3 regions of the Anaerostipes sp. PC18 genome follow, and region 3 is predicted to be linked to each of the others. Evidence: riboswitches for the same ligand, from Rfam matches in the RefSeq annotation. Region 3 holds a riboswitch; each other region holds the start of a gene.
What was found. A riboswitch is a leader RNA that binds a small molecule or an ion and turns the genes downstream of it on or off. The one in region 3 is predicted to bind thiamine pyrophosphate.

Region 1 (3,110 bases), 1.6 Mb from region 3:
ATGCTTCATTGTTTCCTTTTTTGCTCTTTTGGCCATTGGCTCCAGAAAATCCATGGCAGCCGGTGAGAGCAGAGCCTTGTAGTCCTCAGCACTCACCGTTTCTTTTGAAAGAGCTGTGATGACATCGTCTTTTGTGTAAACATTGTAGTCATATTCATCATATTCCTTTAACACTTCATCTAATATCTCCATCGCCCTAGTCCTCCAAAAATCCTGTCAGCGGAGATGAGGCATCTCCTCCATGGTCCAGGACCCGTCCCAGTCCGGCAAGGTATGCCTTTCTTCCTGCGTCAACTGCCATTTTAAAAGCCTTTGCCATGGATACCACATCTCCTGCCGTAGCTACAGCCGTATTTGCCAGTACGGCATCGGCTCCCATCTCCATTGCTGCACAGGCCTCGGACGGCTTCCCGATTCCGGCATCCACAATGACCGGAAGATCGGTATCATCAATCAGCATTTGGATAAAATCTTTCGTAAGGAGTCCTTTGTTGCTTCCGATGGGCGCTGCCAGAGGCATGACCGCGGCGGCGCCTGCACTTTCCAGGTCCCTTGCCGTATTCAAATCGGGGCTCACATAGGGAAGAACAGTGAAACCCTCTCTTGAAAGAATCTCCGTGGCTTTGATTGTCTCTGCGTTGTCGGGCATCAGATACTTTGTATCCCGTATCACTTCGATCTTGATAAAATCACCGCATCCCACTTCTCTTGCAAGCCTTGCAATGCGCACAGCCTCCTGGGCATTTCTTGCCCCGGAGGTGTTTGGAAGCAGTGTCACCGTATCCGGTATGTACTCTAAAATATTGCTGGAACCTGCCTCCTTTACCCGCCTGAGCGCCATAGTAACAATCTGGGCTTCGGCCGCATTTACAGCCTCCGCCGTCTTTTCCAGGCTGAACTTTCCGGTTCCAAGCAGAAACCTTGATGTAAATTCCTTTGTTCCGATTTTTAATGTATCACTCATCTTTATACCTCTTCTTCTCCTAAAATCAGCCGTATCGCCATGTTCGCCTCGTGTCCCGCACAGATTGATACTCTGGCCGCAGTCAGTGATTCCTCTGTTGATATCCCATGTGTCCCGTCTCCGCACACATAAAGCCGTTTCATTTTCTTTGCCGTTTTTATCAGGTTTGAACTGTAAGATCCGGCCATCCCGCTGCCGGAAATAACGGTATTGTCAGGCAGCTGAGACAATACGCCGTTGACCAGCTCGGCTTTCGCCTTTGGCGAGTCAAATGCCTCGCAGATAATCGGATATGGCCGAAACAGCTCTGCCGCATTTTCCTGCGTCACCCTTCCGTCAAAAAATCCCAGTTCAATCCACGGGTTGACCTGGCGGATCAGTTCACTCATGGCTTCTGTTTTTTTCATGCCAATCTGGGAAATGGTGTATGCCTGCCGGTTTAGGTTGGATGGATCTACCCGGTCAAAATCTGCCAGAAACAGCTTCCTGATCCCCGTTCTTGCAAGCATCAGGGCTATATTAGAGCCAAGACCCCCAAGACCCGCAACGGCCACGGTTCCTTCCCTGAGCCTTTCCCTCACTTTCGGCGTCTGGCGTCTGTCCAGTTCCTGTTCAAATCGTTCTCTCGTCAGCATCTCATCCACCGCCTACGAAGCTGACGATCTCCAGTGTATCCGCCTCTGTCAGCATGATAGTTTCATACTCAGCCTTTGGGACGATCTTTCCGTTTCTCTCCACCGCAATGTGCTCAAGCCTGTAACCCTCTTTCAGAAGAAATTCCTTCAGAGTGATCCTGCCCTCGAGGAATCTTTTGTTTCCATTGACACGCATCATAACTCTCCTTTCGTTTCCCGGAGCCACAAACGAAAAAAAGATGAAGCGTAAGCTCCATCTCTGTGTTCTATCGATTGAAAACTCCCTACGCTAGTGCTAACTAACAGGTTCCATGAATCTTCGGGTTATACCCTCTTCTCAGCCGATAACATCGGTTCTCCAGTTTTACTTGTTTATGAAATTATATGGCAGACAGCATTCCTCTGCCTTACCAAAAAATATTATAATCCTGTTATCTGAAAAATTCAAGTATATTTTTTGTCGTTTGCGCCGGCTTTTCTATCATTTGCGTTTTTTCAGCACAGCCACGGTTCCGTATGGTACAAGTAATACATCAGAACATTTGCTTTTATTTCAACCTATTACTGCAGAACTATAAGTTTCCAGCCAGGGAAGCAGCTCCATATCCATCCCGATCCCCCCGGAAGGAATACTGGGGCGAATGAATATGAAGATCACACAGCCCCGGAAAAATAAGCTTTCCGCTGTAATCCTCAACTCTGATCCCTGAAAATCGTTCAGGAAGTTCTCTCCATTTTCCCTTCACCTTCCCGTCTCCACAGACCAGATAAGAATCCTCGTGGCTCCGGAACTTCCCTGGTTCAGGCGTATAAATAATGTCTCCTTTTAAAGCAAAGCTATCCATTATCATATCCTCCTGAATCTATCTTCAGATCTTTAAGTGTGACTATAGTATCATAAAAATTGTTCAAACATACAAAAATCTGAAAATCTCCATTTCTACAGATAGGATACGCAAATAATACAATATATTATTATTTAATTTTCACTTTCAAAGTTTTCCTTACGCAACCTGACTTTATATAAACCGTGATAGTCCCTTTTCTACTTTTTGTCGTAAGCTTTCCGCCTTTTGAAATAGAAGCATATTTTTTGCTCTTTGATGAAAGAGACCATTTGACGGACTTGGAGGTTCCATAGGCTTTTGCTCTAAACCGGTAACTTTTTCTACGTTTCACTGTCTTTCTATAGGAGGTGATTTTCAGGTAAGGTTTTTTAATCGTCACCTTCACTGTTTTGCTGTAATTTTTTAATTTTGCTGTTACTGTGATCTTTCCTGCTTTTTTTGCAGACAGTTTTCCAGACGCAGAAACGGATGCCAAAGACCGGCGGCTGACGCTCCATGCTACTTTTCCTGATACACCCACTGCCTGAGCCTTTAGTTGAACACTCTTTCCTGTATATACACTGGATGGACAGGAAGTAATTTTAATATATGGTCTTTTAATGACTATCATTTTCTTCGTTGAATACACTCCAACTTTTGCAGTAATATAAACTTTTCCTGCCT
Region 2 (3,110 bases), 830 kb from region 3:
TTTCAGAAGTAGACCGTGAGAAATTCAAATATTTGCATCCGTATATGATCGGCGGACAGGCCGGGCGGACATGAACCTCTTTTGCACCGCTCTGATAAAGGAATTCTGTGGTTTCCCGGAGCTGGGTTCCCCTTACGATGGAGTCATCAATCAATAAAAGGCTTTTATCCTGGATCAGTTCGTGGACCGGGATCAGTTTCATCTTGGCGATCAGATTCCTTTTGCTCTGTATGGTCGGCATAAAGGAACGAGGCCAGGTCGGTGTATATTTAATAAATGGTCTGGAAAATGGGATTCCGGATTCGTTGGCATATCCTATAGCATGTGCGGTTCCTGAATCAGGGACTCCTGCCACTGTATCCGGTGAGGCATCATCACGCTGAGCCAGCTTCTTTCCGCACTCATAGCGCATTTCCTCCACGCTGATTCCTTCATAAGAGGACGAAGGATAACCATAATAAACCCAAAGGAAAGTACAGATCTTCATATCTTCGCCTGGCTTTGCCAGAGTCTGAATGCCTTCGGGCGTAAGAATCACGATCTCTCCGGGACCAAGCTCACGTTCGGCCACATATCCGAGATTCAAATAGGCAAAACTCTCAAAGGAAATACAGTAGCCATCGTCTTTTTTGCCTACAGCAATCGGAGTGCGGCCCATTTTGTCTCTGGCGGCATAGATGCCTTTCGGTGTCAGAAGCACGATCGTCATGGAACCGTCGATGACATCCTGTGCATGCTGAATTCCTTCCACGAGATGTTCTTTCTGATTGATGATAGCAGCAACCAGCTCCGTTGCGTTAATATCTCCGCCGCTCATTTCAAGAAAATGTGTGTGGCCTGAATCAAACATCTGCTTTATAATTTCATCCGTGTTATTGATCTTTCCTACTGTCATGATCGCGTAAGTACCGTGGTGGGAGCGAACGATCAGCGGCTGCGGTTCGTAATCGGAAATACAGCCGATGCCCATATATCCGTGCATTTTGTTGACGTCTTTGTCAAATTTTGTCCGGAACGGAGCATTTTCTATGTTATGAATGGCCCGGTCAAAACCGTCGTCTTTACTGTAAACCGCCATACCGGCACGTCTTGTCCCAAGATGGGAATGATAGTCTGTCCCAAAATATAAATCAAAAACACAATCCTGTTTTGAAGTGACACCAAAAAATCCGCCCATAAATTCCTCCGTTTTGTAAATAAAATTATATTGCTGTATTTATTATAACCAAACGGAAGGAACGGGACAAGGAAAGATTGGTATTCTTTCGAAATGGGAATTGATTTAATTCAATATATTCATTATAATACAAACATACCGTTAAACCGAGACATACGAAAACTTTATATACAGGGGTGCTGGCAGACTGCCGGCTGAGAGTAAGACGAGAAGAAGTCTTTAACCCTTATACCTGATCTGGGTAATGCCAGCGTAGGAATAAAACAGTACAGTTGTACATGAGACTATTTCCCCGTTGGATTTTATCCGGCGGGGTTTTTATTTCATAGTAAAGTTCTACGACCTTCCCTAATGAAATAAAAATGCTCCGCAGGTTGTGCACAGATGCGCAAGGAAATTATTTGCCTTTGGCAAATTGCATCCGGCACGCAAAGTTGTCAAGGAAACAGATTTATGAGGAGGAAAGAAATATGAATGCAAGCGTAGCGATCCAAACACTGCCGGAGGCAGCCAATGACGAAGAATTGATCCGTATTGTGGATCAGGTAATTGATTATATTAAGAGTACGGGACTGAATTATTATGTGGGACCGTTTGAAACTGCGATTGAGGGTGACTACGATGAACTGATGGACATTGTGAAAGAGTGTCAGCATATCGCTGTCCGTGCGGGTGCACCGTCGGTTGCGGCTTACATTAAAGTGTCCTATAAGCCAGAAGGGGATGTGCTTACCATTGATAAAAAAGTTACAAAACACCACCAATAAACTGTGGCCGGCAGCGGCGATCCTTGTGCTTCTGGCATTATGGCAGACTGCCAGCGGGACAGGGATGGTTTCAAAATTTCTGCTTCCGTCGCCGGTGGATGTGGTCAAGGCATTTGTGAATGATTTTTCACTGCTGATGACGAATGCGAGAGTGACCATAATTGAATCGTTTATCGGTCTGCTGATGGGCGTTGTCATTGGTTTTTTTATGGCAGTGCTCATGGATCATTTCGATAAAATGTATAAGGCATTTTATCCGCTGATCGTGTTGACGCAGACGGTGCCCACAGTGGCCATTGCGCCGCTCCTTGTATTGTGGTTTGGATATGAAATGCTTCCAAAGGTAATCTTGATTATTATCGTGACATTTTTTCCGATTACTGTGAGCCTGCTGGACGGCTTTCGTTCGGCGGACAAAGATACAATCAGTCTGATGCGATCCATGGGTGCGTCAAAGCTGCAGATATTCCGGTATGTGAAATTTCCGGGATCTCTGGGCCAGTTTTTTGCCAGCCTGCGGATTTCAGCTTCCTATGCAGTTGTGGGAGCCGTCATTTCAGAATGGCTGGGAGGATTTGAAGGTCTGGGCGTCTATATGATCCGGGTTAAGAAAGGTTTTGCATTTGACAAAATGTTCGCGGTGATCTTTATGATTTCTGCGATCAGTCTGCTGCTGATGTGGGCAGTCAATTTTCTGCAGAAGAAATGTATGCCATGGGAGAGCCGGGAATAGCCGAAAAAGTGAAAAGAGGATGATGATTATGAAAAAGAGAATGTTAGCTGTATTCCTTTCTGCATTATTAGCTGTATCAATGACTGGATGCGGATCAAAGAAAGAGGAAGCCGGAGACGGAAAGCTTAAAAAGATTACATTTGTTCTGGACTGGACACCGAATACTAACCACACAGGTATTTATGTGGCAAAGGAAAAAGGATATTTTAAAGAGGCCGGCCTGGACGTGGAAATCGTACAGCCGCCGGAGGACGGAGCAGAAGTACTTGTGGGCTCCGGGAAAGCACAGTTCGGTATTTCATTTCAGGATACAATGATGCCTGCTGTCGTTGGAGATGATGCCCTTCCGATCAAGGCTGTGGCAGCAGTTTTACAGCATAATACATCGGGGATCGTTTCCCGGAAGGGGGAAGGGATCAAGCGTCCGAAGGGG
Region 3 (3,110 bases):
ATACGATCCGGATCAGGAGAAACCTTTCCATCTCGTCATAAGATATCTTCTCCCCTGTCACCTGCACAAAAATATCATAGCAGTAATATACATCGAGAATACCGTAAGTAAACAGCATCCCGAAAATAACCTGCTCCCATCTTGTATGCCTTTCCATGATCTTCCCGGACTTGTGGCTCTTTAAAATAAAATAAAACAGATCCTTTGCCTCTATATTAACAGCCACCTGGTCCTCTTCCACATGAATGAAGCCCAGATACCGGAGCTGCTGAAGATCATTAAAATTGGGCTCCAGTGCAAACTGCCCATCCTTCTGTTCCCAAAGTTCAAACAAAAGTTCAATTGCCTCCAACTGAAGCATCCAGAGAAGAACCTGGGGCTCATCGATGAGTCTGCCGGCGATCTCCCCGGCCAGTTCAAGCTTGGCTGCATCTGCCTGCACCGGCAGAAAGAGGCGTTCACAGATTACTATTAAATTTCTTGTCTTATTGGTAGATAGTTCTTCTACATACGGCCGCTCTGAATACAAAATTCTTGCCATCCTGACCACCTCTTCTTCTAATTTATTGTATCACAGTTTTTTGATTTCTTCTATTCTTTCTATTGCCATATCGTATCCCATCTGATAAGTCTCCCTGAGCACATCGATATCCTTTTCAAAACTGTCAATGGGATGATCCGGCCTGAGAATCACAGCCTTTCCTTCTCTCTCCAGTCTCTCGCAGTACCGGACAGTGCGGTTGTACTCCACATGACGGTTCAAAAGCAGGTCCGGAAGCTTCGGATACTTTCTTTTCAGCAGCCTTGATGTAACCTTATGGCTTTTGCTGAGCTCCTTTTTATATCCCTTTGGTCTTGTGAGTACGATCAAATGCTTGTCATTGCCGTCCCGTATCGCTTTGCGAACCGGGATCGGATCTGCGATTCCTCCGTCGAAATAAGGAACACCGTCCAGATTGATCGCCGGGAAAATAAGCGGCAGTGCGCAGGTTGCCCTCAGCATCATGCACTCCTCATCCAAGTCTTTTCCGTCTTTGTACTCGATTTCCCCGGTCAGGGCATTGGTAACTCCCACTAGGATTTTTCCGTCATATTTGTAAAAGGTGTCCCAGTCAAACGGATATAATTTATTTGGGATCACATTGTAAACAAAATTCAGCCCGAACAGGCTTCTTTCTTTGATAAGATTCTGTCTTCCTACATACCTGGGATCATTTCTGTGATTCATAAGGATCTGAAGATTTCTCTCCCTCTGTCTGGATACGTAAGAAAAGCCGTCACAGATGCCGGCTGACACTCCGATCACATACGGAAACATAATGTCGCGGTCCAGCAGGGCATCCATCACCCCTGCGCTGAAAATAGGCCGGAATGTCCCGCCCTCTAATATTAAACTTGCCATTTTCTCTCACTCCTAACTGCGTTTGGGCACTCCCCGTAATCCGCGGAAATGCTTCTCCTTTCCTTTATTATAACACAAAAACTGGAAACTTATTGTATGAGTTTTTATCACTTGATTGTCTCTTTTGGCTGATATTGCAATTTTCAAACCATTGCACTTTCTAATAAACAATGATACAATACGAAAGATGACCTTTAAGGTCGTTTTTGAAACTAAAATGGGAGCTTTTACGGGCTGAGAGGAAGGATGAACCTTCGACCATCATACCTGATTTGGGTAATGCCAACGTAGGGATTTAGATGCTTATTGTAACGGAAGCATGTACATTAAAAAGTAATGTTCCGAAAACTAAATACTGCATTTTAGATTCCCTCCCGACTGATTGAAACGAGGAGGTTGTAAGATGACTTACACAACACAGATGAATGCCGCCAGAGCCGGCATCGCGACCAAGGAAATGGAAACTGTAGCTGCCTATGAAGGAATGGATCTTCAAAAGCTTATGAATGAAGTTGCCGCCGGAACAATCGTCATACCGGCCAACAAAAATCATAAATGCTTAAAGCCGTTCGGCATCGGCAATTCCCTGAAAACAAAGATCAATGTCAACCTTGGAACATCCAGAGACTGTCTGAATATGGATATGGAAATGAAGAAAGTAAACCAGGCTGTCTCCATGGGTGCTGAAGCGATCATGGATCTTTCTTCTTTCGGGGACACTCAGACCTTCAGAAGAAAGCTTGTGGCTGAATGCCCGGCCATTCTGGGCACTGTTCCGATTTACGATGCCATCGTATACTACAACAAGGCTCTCAAGGATATCACATCCAGAGAATGGATCGACATATTTAAAATGCATGCGGAAGACGGAGTCGACTTCATGACCATTCACTGCGGGATTAACCGCAGTACTGCAGACCGTTTTAAGGCCATGAAGAGACAGATGAACATTGTTTCCCGCGGCGGATCATTGATCTTTGCCTGGATGGAAGCTACCGGCTGTGAAAATCCGTTCTTTGAATACTATGATGAGATTTTGGACATTTGTAATGAATATGACGTTACTCTAAGCCTCGGGGATGCCTGCCGTCCGGGGTGCATTAAAGACGCCAGCGATATTTCTCAGATCGAGGAGCTGGTAACTTTGGGAGAATTGACGGCCCGGGCCTGGAAAAAGGATGTCCAGGTAATGATCGAAGGACCCGGACACATGCCAATGGACCAGATACAGGCAAATATGAAAATTCAGCAGACTATATGCAAAGGTGCGCCTTTTTATGTGTTAGGGCCGCTGGTTACCGATATCGCCCCTGGATATGACCATATCACTTCAGCGATCGGAGGTGCCATTGCAGCGGCATCCGGTGCAAGCTTCCTGTGTTATGTTACACCGGCCGAGCATCTGCGTCTTCCAAATGTAGACGATGTAAAAGAAGGCATTATGGCTTCAAAGATTGCAGCCCATGCGGCGGATATCGCCAAAGGCATAAAAGGAGCAATCGATTGGGACAACCAGATGGCCAAGGCAAGGCAGAAGCTTGACTGGGAGGCCCAGTTTGATCTGGCTTTAGACCCTGAAAAGGCAAGAAGGTACCGCGCTGAATCAAAACCTGAAAGAGAAGATACATGTACCATGTGCGGAAAAATGTGTTCCGTTCGAAATATGAATGCTGTGTTGGCAGGTGAAGATGTCGACGTAGTATAAACT

Region 1: linked by a shared signal. The riboswitch ahead of thiS (sulfur carrier protein ThiS) and the one ahead of thiC (phosphomethylpyrimidine synthase ThiC) in region 3 are both predicted to bind thiamine pyrophosphate.
Region 2: linked by a shared signal. The riboswitch ahead of P8F77_RS01290 (thiamine-binding protein) and the one ahead of thiC (phosphomethylpyrimidine synthase ThiC) in region 3 are both predicted to bind thiamine pyrophosphate.

The regions. Positions count from the first base shown of each region.
Region 1 is NZ_CP121164.1:1,198,107-1,201,216, reverse strand. It holds gene thiH (2-iminoacetate synthase ThiH) at 1-192, opposite strand, end outside; gene P8F77_RS06555 (thiazole synthase) at 197-964, opposite strand; gene thiF (sulfur carrier protein ThiS adenylyltransferase ThiF) at 967-1,599, opposite strand; gene thiS (sulfur carrier protein ThiS) at 1,601-1,798, opposite strand; TPP riboswitch at 1,864-1,970, opposite strand; gene P8F77_RS06540 (hypothetical protein) at 2,172-2,444, opposite strand; gene P8F77_RS06535 (GH32 C-terminal domain-containing protein) at 2,575-3,110, opposite strand, start outside.
Region 2 is NZ_CP121164.1:245,933-249,042, forward strand. It holds gene P8F77_RS01285 (amidophosphoribosyltransferase) at 1-1,177, opposite strand, end outside; TPP riboswitch at 1,340-1,453, shown strand; gene P8F77_RS01290 (thiamine-binding protein) at 1,648-1,944, shown strand; gene P8F77_RS01295 (ABC transporter permease) at 1,913-2,677, shown strand; gene P8F77_RS01300 (ABC transporter substrate-binding protein) at 2,706-3,110, shown strand, end outside.
Region 3 is NZ_CP121164.1:2,839,361-2,842,470, forward strand. It holds gene P8F77_RS15260 (hypothetical protein) at 1-541, opposite strand, end outside; gene P8F77_RS15265 (patatin family protein) at 572-1,402, opposite strand; TPP riboswitch at 1,610-1,713, shown strand; gene thiC (phosphomethylpyrimidine synthase ThiC) at 1,806-3,107, shown strand.